3 regions of the Aurantivibrio plasticivorans genome follow, and region 2 is predicted to be linked to each of the others. Evidence: predicted binding sites of a transcription regulator. Region 2 holds the regulator's gene; each other region holds the start of a gene.
What was found. The regulator FNR, encoded in region 2, switches genes on or off when oxygen is low (the NO sensors DNR and NnrR bind a similar motif). The targets are predictions, from matches to a motif close to TTGATNNNNATCAA.
Positions count from the first base shown of each region.

Region 1: a site for FNR is predicted at 1,533-1,546, ahead of ACZ5NB_RS02625 (FeoA family protein). Genes of this name have one in related genera too.
Region 3: a site for FNR is predicted at 1,023-1,036, ahead of ACZ5NB_RS06000 (hemerythrin domain-containing protein). Genes of this name have one in related genera too.

Region 1 covers NZ_AP036020.1:582,579-585,818, forward strand. The annotation lists gene feoB (ferrous iron transport protein B) at 1-1,122, opposite strand, end outside; gene ACZ5NB_RS02625 (FeoA family protein) at 1,122-1,412, opposite strand; gene ACZ5NB_RS02630 (GGDEF domain-containing protein) at 1,745-2,752, shown strand; gene ACZ5NB_RS02635 (HDOD domain-containing protein) at 2,841-3,240, shown strand, end outside.
Region 2 covers NZ_AP036020.1:1,556,150-1,559,389, forward strand. The annotation lists gene ACZ5NB_RS06935 (DUF4202 domain-containing protein) at 389-973, opposite strand; gene fnr (fumarate/nitrate reduction transcriptional regulator Fnr) at 1,028-1,783, opposite strand; gene ACZ5NB_RS06945 (DUF484 family protein) at 2,095-3,237, shown strand; gene ACZ5NB_RS06950 (glutaminyl-peptide cyclotransferase) at 3,170-3,240, opposite strand, start outside.
Region 3 covers NZ_AP036020.1:1,344,520-1,347,759, forward strand. The annotation lists gene ACZ5NB_RS05995 (class I SAM-dependent methyltransferase) at 1-625, shown strand, start outside; gene ACZ5NB_RS06000 (hemerythrin domain-containing protein) at 1,153-1,764, shown strand; gene moaE (molybdopterin synthase catalytic subunit MoaE) at 1,829-2,287, opposite strand; gene moaD (molybdopterin converting factor subunit 1) at 2,289-2,543, opposite strand; gene moaC (cyclic pyranopterin monophosphate synthase MoaC) at 2,577-3,071, opposite strand; gene dapE (succinyl-diaminopimelate desuccinylase) at 3,077-3,240, opposite strand, start outside.

The DNA.
Region 1 (3,240 bases), 970 kb from region 2:
GGTTAATCGTGCACCGCAGGACATAAATGGAGCCATCGCGATAGTCATTAACCGGTCGCTATCGCGGCTTAAACTACGCGAAGCCATCACGGCGGGAACGTTGCAACCAAAGCCAACAATCAAAGGTACAAAAGCGTTCCCGGGTAGCCCAATCCGGGCCATTAGGCGATCGACAACGAATGCCGCGCGAGACATGTAGCCTGAATCTTCTAGGGCGGATAGGCAAAGGTACAAAAATCCGATAACGGGAATAAACGTTGCGACTAGAGTGACGCCACCGCCAAGACCATCTGCAAGCAATGTGGTTAGCCAGGCAGGCGAGTGTATTAAATCAAGCAAGTAGCGTGTGCCATCGATAAATAGACTGGCAAATACAATATCGAAAAAGTCGATAAACACTGCGCCAACGTTCACTGCGAAGGTAAACATTAGGTACATCATTAATAGGAAAACGGGGATCCCTAAATAGCGATTGAGTACCCAGGTATCAATTTTTTCGGTAAAAGGCTGGCGGTGTGATTCAACGGTAACAACGCCATCCAGCATGCGCTGCACTTTCATATAACGCGCGGGTAAGTCACCGGGTGTGACAGGGTCTGGGGTTTCTGGCGGTGAGAGGAGATCCACACCAAGGTGTTCAGAAATACTCTCAAGCAACCCATTAACACCTTGCTTACGCGAAGCCACGATGGGGATCACAGGAACCTGTAAGCGCCCAGCTAGTTCGTCAGCATTGATGTGTAAGCCTTGCTGCTCAGCCACATCGAGCATATTCAAAGCGACAATAACGGGTAGCTGCTTCTCCAACAGTTGCTGCGTCAGAATGAGATTTCTTTCGAGGTTGCTAGCGTCGAGGATGTTGATGATTAAGGAATAATCACCCTGGTCGAGAGCATCTTGGGCGATTCGTTCGTCAATACCGACATGCGTCTGTTCGAGGTTATAAATGCCTGGGAGATCGACGATTTCAACGGATTGGCCGTCAATGGTTAGGGTGCCGGTTTTTTTCTCAACGGTAACACCTGGCCAGTTCCCGACTTTTTGATGGGCACTTGTGAGAACATTGAAGAGTGTCGTCTTCCCGCAATTGGGGTTGCCGATCAGCGCAATGCTGCTGGACATTAAGCTACCCCGGTGACCAGCGTCTCGTGATGAGTGACCAATTCTTCGACGGCAATGCTTTGCGCGTCGTCTTTGCGGATGCTCAGTAGGGTTTGACCCACTTTAATTTGCATGGGGTCGCCCATGGGCGCATAACGAAGGACATCGAGCGTTGCTCCAGGAAACAACCCTAGCGCAAACAGTCGACTTGAGATCTCTGGTGCACTCGCGATATCAGTGACGCGCCAGCGACTGCCGGGGCGGGCCTGGTGGAGGGAGTGGGCCTGTACAGAGAAATCAGAAAGCGCCATGAACATCTACCGAAGATAGAAAGGTGAAAAGAGATGCGAATTGTTATCATTAACGATAGCAGACTTGTCCTGATAATAGAAGTGTCATATTCATCTGATAGGTAAAAAATTAGGATTTATTTGTCTGACATCAAATTGAGGTTGCGATGCCAGGGAGTGTTTGTTTTTCAGCCTATGCATAATTCCTTGGAAAACTATACTGAATCGATATAAGTACTAAACCCCAACTGCGGTATTATGTCGCATCATTCCTCTTGGTGACGACCGCGTCACAATCCTGTTTATTTAGGTATTTGTAGTAGCTTCGTGAAAGCGGAGTTAAATGGTGAGTTATGCAAACCTTTCAACTGGCAAATCGTACAACGATGGCCCTCCAGTTTTACACCGTGGTTGGAGTGGTTGTGTTGCCGTTTGTGGCTTGGTGGTTAGTGCAGGGGAATTGGCAGGTATCTGCAGTTCCAGGGTTCGCTGCGCTGCTATGCGTAACAAATTATTTGGCTCATAAATATACCGGGCGTATGCCCATCTCACCGGTCGTTATTTCTACTTTGTTTGTTGTATCCAATAGTAGCGTTATCTACCTGCTGGGTGTGTCGGGCATGTTCTGGGCTTACCCCATTTTGCTTTCAGTGTACTGGGTTCACAGCCGTTCCACGGCGCTATATCTCGTTGTATTACTATTTATTATATCGGTGGGGACAGCGGCGGTCTTATTTGAGCCATTTATGGTGATCAGGTTTGGCCTCACCATTATGATGATTGCCGTTTTTTTTAACATCGCTGTTGTTCACTGGGAAAAACATGTGGGTGAGCTGGAAAGATTGACGATTACCGATCACTTAACGGGCGCTTTTAATCGTCGCTTTATGGATACCAAGTTGACAGAAATGATTGAGTGGCAGCGTCGACGTGGCACTGTGTCCACATTGATAGTGTTGGATGTCGATCACTTTAAACAGGTCAATGACAACTACGGCCACAGTGTGGGCGACAAGGTGCTTAAGGACCTAGTGAATATTCTCATCAATCGAGTGCGCTCATTGGATTATGTGTGTCGTGCTGGCGGTGAGGAATTTGTTGTCATTCTACCGAATACTCCCGAAACTGAAGCACAGTTGGTTGCGGAGGACTTGCGGTCGGCGATTTTTGAATCGGTGCTTCTCGCTGGCGGTCCCGTCAGTATTAGCTGTGGCATCAGCAGTGTGTGTTCGGGTGATTCGCCTGACTCGTGGCTCAAGCGATGTGATATTGCCCTTTACCAGGCCAAAGGCGAAGGCCGGAATCGCGTATCTGTGTCTCAACAGACTAACGTGGTGCCAAACAGTGTAGCCAGTGCCTGATTGTCTGATTCAGCTGGGTTCGGTGCTCTGCTCCGCAGTGAATGCTAGATGGTCTACTCTGTAAGTAACAGAGTCATTGGGTATCGCGGTGCAATCGCTGAATCAACAATATCAAGTTTATCGACAAGTCATTGGGCAGGTTCTGAAAGATAGTGAGAAGTTACCCAGCCTGCCCAGCGTAACCCTCAAAATTCGCCGCGCTATCAGTTCCGAGAATACGACAATTGAGCAGTTGGCGGAGCTCATTTCCAAGGATGCTGCCCTAAGTACACTGCTACTAAAGGCCGCCTCTAGTCCAATCTACCGCCGTGCCGTCACACCTAAAACTTTACCTGAGGTCATCGGTTTACTCGGATTCTCCAGTGTAAATAGCCTGGTGATGTTACACAGTGTACGCAGCGTTATGGTGTTGCGCAGTCCGTCGGTAAAAAAATTGTTTGCCCAAACATGGCGGCGCTTGGTGGTAAAAATGAGCGTCGCTGGCTTTC
Region 2 (3,240 bases):
TAATTTTATGTTGTCAGAGTAAACATCACACTGTTGTTGTGATGTATATCACAGGCCAAAATCAAGTCAACGCCATTACTTAGCTCGTAACTAAATAGTCTTAGGAACTGATTTTTATAATCAAATGCACCAAATTGTGGCTATTAAAGCGCTTAAATCGCTATTCTGAGGTTATAAAAACCCTAATTGTGTTTAATAATTGACCATTTTTGAGGTGTTGGAGCGATCCGCATTTCAGCAGTTTTTTCGACCGTTCATTCTCAAATGGCGCACAATCCGACGTTGGCTGTCACTCTTTTTTGCCTGTGTAGTCACGGAATAACGGTGTTTGACTGTGCTTAAGATGAAGCATCAGGGGAGAGGGGTGCCAGAAGAGGGCAACGAACGACTAAGCGAGTGCTTTCTCAATAACCGCTTTTTGCGCATCACTGAGAGTCAGTTTAAGCGCGGCATCTTGGCCTTTCTGGCTCATTTTGGCCCAGGTTTTTTGCACTATCGTAATGAGCTTCTCTGGGGCTTGGGTATTCGCAAAACCGGTCAGATAGAACTGGATGAACACCAAGCAAATAACGTCCTCAAGCGTTTGAGCATCACGGTTGTTACGTAATTGGGCTTTGGTAAGTAGTACCTTGGTGGCATCAATAGTCGCCTCATCGTAGCCGTTATCGCCCATCAACTCGGCCACTTGTTCTGCATGAAATTTACCTAACTCTCGCCGCCATTGAAGGTATCCAGCCCGTGTTTTGGGGTATTGATCACGGGGGATGGCCCAGCGCTTGATGTGTTGTCCGCGTGCGGCAATCTGTAGCGCTTCACTTGCGTCTGGTGCGTAAGTCGCCAAGCACTCGCTCATACGCCTGCCATAGATCAATTCTTTCGGCTGCGGTTGCCCATCAACGACTTCGGTGTTTGCGTCTTCACTGTTAACGTGATCAATAGCGGCAAGTGTTTGCTGGAGGCGAGATTCAGTCATCGGTGCTACATTAGATTTTGGTAAAAAGTAAGGTAATGGCGGGAGTAGCTAATGCTACGCCTCATCTACGACATTGACATTCGCCATCTTTTTTAGCGCATTAATGTCGAGAATACTTATCTCTTTTTTATCTGCAGAGATGAGCCCTTGTTTTTGAAAGCGGCTCAAGGCTCGGCTAACAGTTTCGACGGTTAGCCCAAGGTAGTTGCCTATATCGGCGCGGGACATGGGCAGGCGAAATTCGGTCGCAGACAAATGACGGCGTCCATTACGTGCAGAAATACTCAGCAGTAAAGTGGCTATACGTTGATCAGCACTGTTTTTACTGAGTAACGTAATGAGTTGCTGATCGGTGCTAATTTCCCGACCGAGCAGACGGAAAAGATACCGCTGCAAGCTGGGCAACTGGGCGCTAAGCTCTTCTAATCTGGAGAAGGGAATTTCACAGACGGCGGATGTTTCTAATGATATGGCCGCATTGGTATGGCTGCCTGTAGCGATACCATCCATGCCTAGGATTTCTCCCGGTAGGTAAAAGCCTGTGACTTGCTCTTGTCCTTCGCCTGTAATCGATATTGTTTTCACCGTCCCGCTGCGCACAGCATAGACGGACTTGAACTCGTCTTGTGGGTGGAATAAGTACTCGCCTTTCTGCAATGGGCGGCCGCGCTGGATGATTTTGTCGACTTTTGCGACATCATCGACGTGCAGGCTAATAGGGAGGCAGATGGTATTAAGGCGGCAGTCACCGCAAGAGATATTTGGGTTGACGTGACAACGAGGATACACGTTACAGGAGGTTTCGGTCATAGGATTTATCCACACTCTCGCCTAGTCGTTAATCAAGCCCATAAGAGGCCTTTAGCACCTCATTTAGCGGGGCTCAAGGGTAGGGTAAGAGTGGCAAAGTGTCAAAAATATCTTATTTAAAATCAATCAAATGCGTGGTGCATAGTTTAGTAAAATACTGGGTTAAAGGAAGGCATTCATCGGAGAGTTTCCTGAGTTTGGCTGTCATAAGAGCGACGAGTCACAAAGATGAGTGTCTATTTGAAGAATCATGCGACTCTTGGGGCTACAATAGGAAGTAAGCCTGAATATATGAGGATTTAACAGCGTCTATGACCGAGCCCGAGGACTATCAACGTCTGCGTCAGACGGTAACCAATTTGCTGCTCAGGATTGAGGAGAATCAGCAGATTCAATCACGCTTCCATGATTTTGAATTCCAGTTGTTATCCTGCAAACGACTTCAAGAGCTATTAGAGAAGTTGCTATTAGGTGCGACGTCTCATTTTGATCTGGCGGCAGTCAGTCTCATTCTCTACGACCCTGATTATGCCATCTCTGGTTTGTTAGATGACGTTGAGCTTGATGGGGCGAAACACCTCGTACAAGTCCGTCACAATGCCGAGTTTTTTTTCGGACTTTATCAGCAGCAGCCACGGGTTATTTTAGGTCCGCTCGACGTGTTAGCCGCCTCTCGACTGTTTCCTGGTGCGCCTACTGTCGGCAGTGCTGCATTAATGCCATTAATGCGGCAAGACAGGCAAATTGGTAGCCTGCATTTCGCTAGTCACTCCGCGAATCGCTACAGTCCAGATAAGGGGGTTAGCTTTATGTGGCATCTAGCCTCCATGGTGGCTATCTGTATCGAAAACTGTGTCGCGTTAGAGCAGCTCCAGCGTCAAGGCCAGGAAGATACCTTAACGCAAGTGCGGAATCGTCGAAGTTTTGAAGAAGAGTTCACTAAGGAGTTGGAGCGTTCCGCGAGGCATGGCGAGCGCCTATCCTGTATGTTTGTTGATATGGACCACTTCAAAAGTATTAATGACTCCTATGGGCACCAGGTTGGTGACCAATGTCTTCGCCAGGTTGCTAAATTGATTAGCGCAGAGATGCGCAAAACGGACTCGCTGGCGCGCTACGGTGGAGAAGAGTTCGTCGCTCTGTTACCCCATTGCCATCTAGAAGAAGCCGCAACCATTGCCGAGAGGGTGAGACTCGCAGTGGCTAACAACCCATTTTATGAAGCTCCGGATAGGACAATTCCGTTAACCGTCTCTATCGGTTTGAGTACTTGGCAACCGCAAGATGATAACCACGAGAGTTTGCACCAAGTGCGCGAAGGGTTGTTGAAAAACGCTGATTTAGCCATGTACGAAGCGAAAGAAAAAGGGCGCAATCGAGTGGTCACTAATCAGTTTTGGTTGGCGGCAAGGGCAACTTCACCAGATAGCGATACTGCCAACGTTTGCCAGTGACCC
Region 3 (3,240 bases), 210 kb from region 2:
CAAAATTGGTGGTGCACTACGAGTCGATTTTGTGGAAGGCAAGCTGGGGTTTCGGAGACGGCAACAAGAAGCTAAGCCCGACATTATTAAAGCGCTCGGGATTCAAGGTGGTATAAAACCGCTGGTGTGGGATCAAACCGCAGGGCTTGGCCAGGATGCTTTTGTTATTGCTCAGTATGCGGGTAAGGTGCGAATGTTTGAGAGGCACGGTGTTGTCAAAGCATTGTTAAACGATGGTTTGAAGAGGGCGAGTGACGTTGGTGAAAAAGATGATTCACTTAAATGCCTCGTGGAGAAAATGATTCTTTCTGAGCATTCGTGTAGTGATGTTGAAGAAATTCCTGATGTTATTTATTTAGACCCTATGTTCCCTGCGCGTAAAAAAAGTGCAAAAGTTAAAAAGGGCATGCAAATTTTTCATCACTTAGTGGGTAATGATGTCGATGCTGATATGCTTTTATTACCTGCAATCGATAATGCTCGTTATCGAGTTGTGGTGAAGCGACCCTTGACGGCGCCTGTGCTCGCTGGGAAAGCGCCAAGCTTTTCGATAAAGGGGAAAACCATTCGCTTTGATGTCTATGTCAAAGCAAAGATGCCGACTCATTTAGATCGTACAAAATAGCTCAGGCGAGACCAGATAAATTGCAACTCCGCCGCTATCGCTAGAAAAAAACCGAAAGTCATTATTAGTACACATATTGCCACACAAACTTCTTGATAAAGCGATGGCTCTAATTGAGTTTTGATTAGGTAGAGAATAGCCATGCTCGTAAAGAACGTTGAAAGCCCTAGCCTGAAATTGCGGAAGATTCTATTTTCTCGCGACCGTTGTGCCTGAATGCTCGGTCGCGAAGACAGTGGGCCTGAAGATGCCATGCGTTCAAAAGATCTCGTTGGGTGACTGCTCTATAGTTTAGCTGTCTATAGCGTGCTTTGTTAGTTGCTATCGTGCTTAAAAATTTATATTTATATTCTCAATAGTGGTAAGAGCGGCGCGAATAACAAAACTGTGAACTCGGTTGAAGCAAATCAAGAGATTTGTAATTAACTTGTGATAGCGTTTATTTTTGATGGCGAGACCATTGGTTAGTCTAGGAAAGCTAATGGCGACAGCTCGACGTGCCTTCACAACCCTTTGCGAGGTGATTTATGCATCCAGCCCTTTCGCAACTTTATGCTGACCACTTTAACTTCATTCGGTTGCTGCAATGTCTCGACGCTGAGGTAACTCGTTACGAGGAGGCTCACTCCGAGCACGCGCGCTTGCCGTTGATTCTTGATATTATCGAGTGCTTTCGTGTTTATCCTGAGGGGTATCATCACCCTCTTGAGGATCTCGCGATTGAATCTCTTCTCAAAAAAAACCTTCCTCAGTCAGAGAAGCTCTGGCGAATGAGAGCTGAGCATCACCAGCTCGAAAAATTGTCTCAGCGAGCTGAAAATGTATTCAATGCCGTTGCGAATGATACCGTTGTTAGTATTGATGATCTGGTGACTGCTGGGCGAGAGTATACTGAGCGACAGATTGAGCATATCCACTTTGAAAACATGGAGGTCTATCCATTATTCGAAAGGTTCGTTATGGACAAGGACTGGGACAATATGACTTCAAGAATAGAGGGTGCTAGCGATCCAGTGTTTTCCGCTGCAGTGAAAGGCGAGTTTGCATCGTTGTATCGTTCAATCATCCAAACGGGGCAAGCCGAGGGGAGAAGTGTCCATGCTAGAGGATTTTCGCGGTTGGAGCGAGTGTCTCAATAAAGGCCGCTGTGCGACCGGTTTTGCCTGCTGTTGAATTGTGCAGATAGATATAAGAACTATTAACTTAGGGCTTGGCAGGTTGCCATTTCGCAGCTGCGCTTTCGTCACTAGCTTTTTTTTCGACCCAGTAGGTTTGGGTTGGTGTAATTTCTTTTTTCCAAAACGGGGCGTCGTTTTTTAAAAAGTCCATTATGAACTCGCACGCCGAAAACGCTGCATGGCGGTGAGCGCTACTGACACCGACGAATACTATCTGTTCATTTGCTTCAATGCGGCCCACTCGATGAATAACTTTGACGCAATCAATTGGCCAACGTTGGTTGGCCGTATCAATGATTTGTTGCAGCGTTTTTTCGGTCATACCAGGGTAGTGCTCAAGCTCTAACGCGACGATGTCTTGGTCCTGATATATCTCACGGACTAAGCCGCTAAAAGTGACAATAGCTCCCGGTGAATTCGATTGTTCTCGGAGCCAGCGGTATTCGCTACTCACATCGAAGTCTGCGTGTTGAATACTAATCATGTTAGCCGCCAGTGACGGGGGGGAAGAATGCGACTTCGTCCCCATCTGAAAGAATTTGTGCACGTGTGCTGACGGCGTGATTGACCGCTATAAGGAGCTGCTCTTGTCCTAAAATATCAGCCCAGTTATCACCTTTAAGAGTTAGCTCATTGATTACATCATCTACAGTCGGCGAATGATCGCTGAGGTCTATCGTGATTTCGTCACAATCTAGCGTCTCGCGGAAATGCGCAAAAAACAAAATCTTTACCTGCATTGTTTACTCGCCTCGAACTGACAATAGTATGTGTTAAGCGTTTGTATCTTCTGGTTTGCTCTGCCAGTGACCTGACTTGCCACCTTTTTTCTCGACCAGGAGGATATTGGATATGACGATACCTCGGTCGACCGCTTTGCACATGTCGTATATGGTTAAAGCGGCGACAGACGCTGCGGTTAGCGCTTCCATTTCGACACCGGTTTTTCCTGCGAGTTTGCAGGTGGCTTTAATTTCAATGCAATTGTCGATTGAGTTGGGTGTAAGCTCGACTTTTATTGAGGTCAAAAGCAATGGGTGGCAAAGTGGAATTAAGTCGTGAGTTTTTTTTGCCGCTTGGATGCCGGCAATCCGAGCAACAGCCAGAACGTCGCCTTTCTTGTGACCACCATCAGTAATCATCGTCAGTGTTTCCGATTTCATACTGACGATCGCCTGTGCGGTCGCGCTTCGCTCGGTTACGTCTTTTTGTCCGACGTCCACCATATGGGCGTGGCCTTGACTATCTAAGTGGGTAAGTTTCGACATGCTGGTTATACGCTTGTATTGGTCAAGATGTTTTGCAGGCATTCATAATACACCGACGATAGTGTGTCGAGATCCGTTGCGCTTACGCATTCATTCACCTTGTGAATGGTGTCATTGAGAGGGCCCAACTCAATAACTTGTGCGCCAGTTGGTGCAATGAATCGTCCAT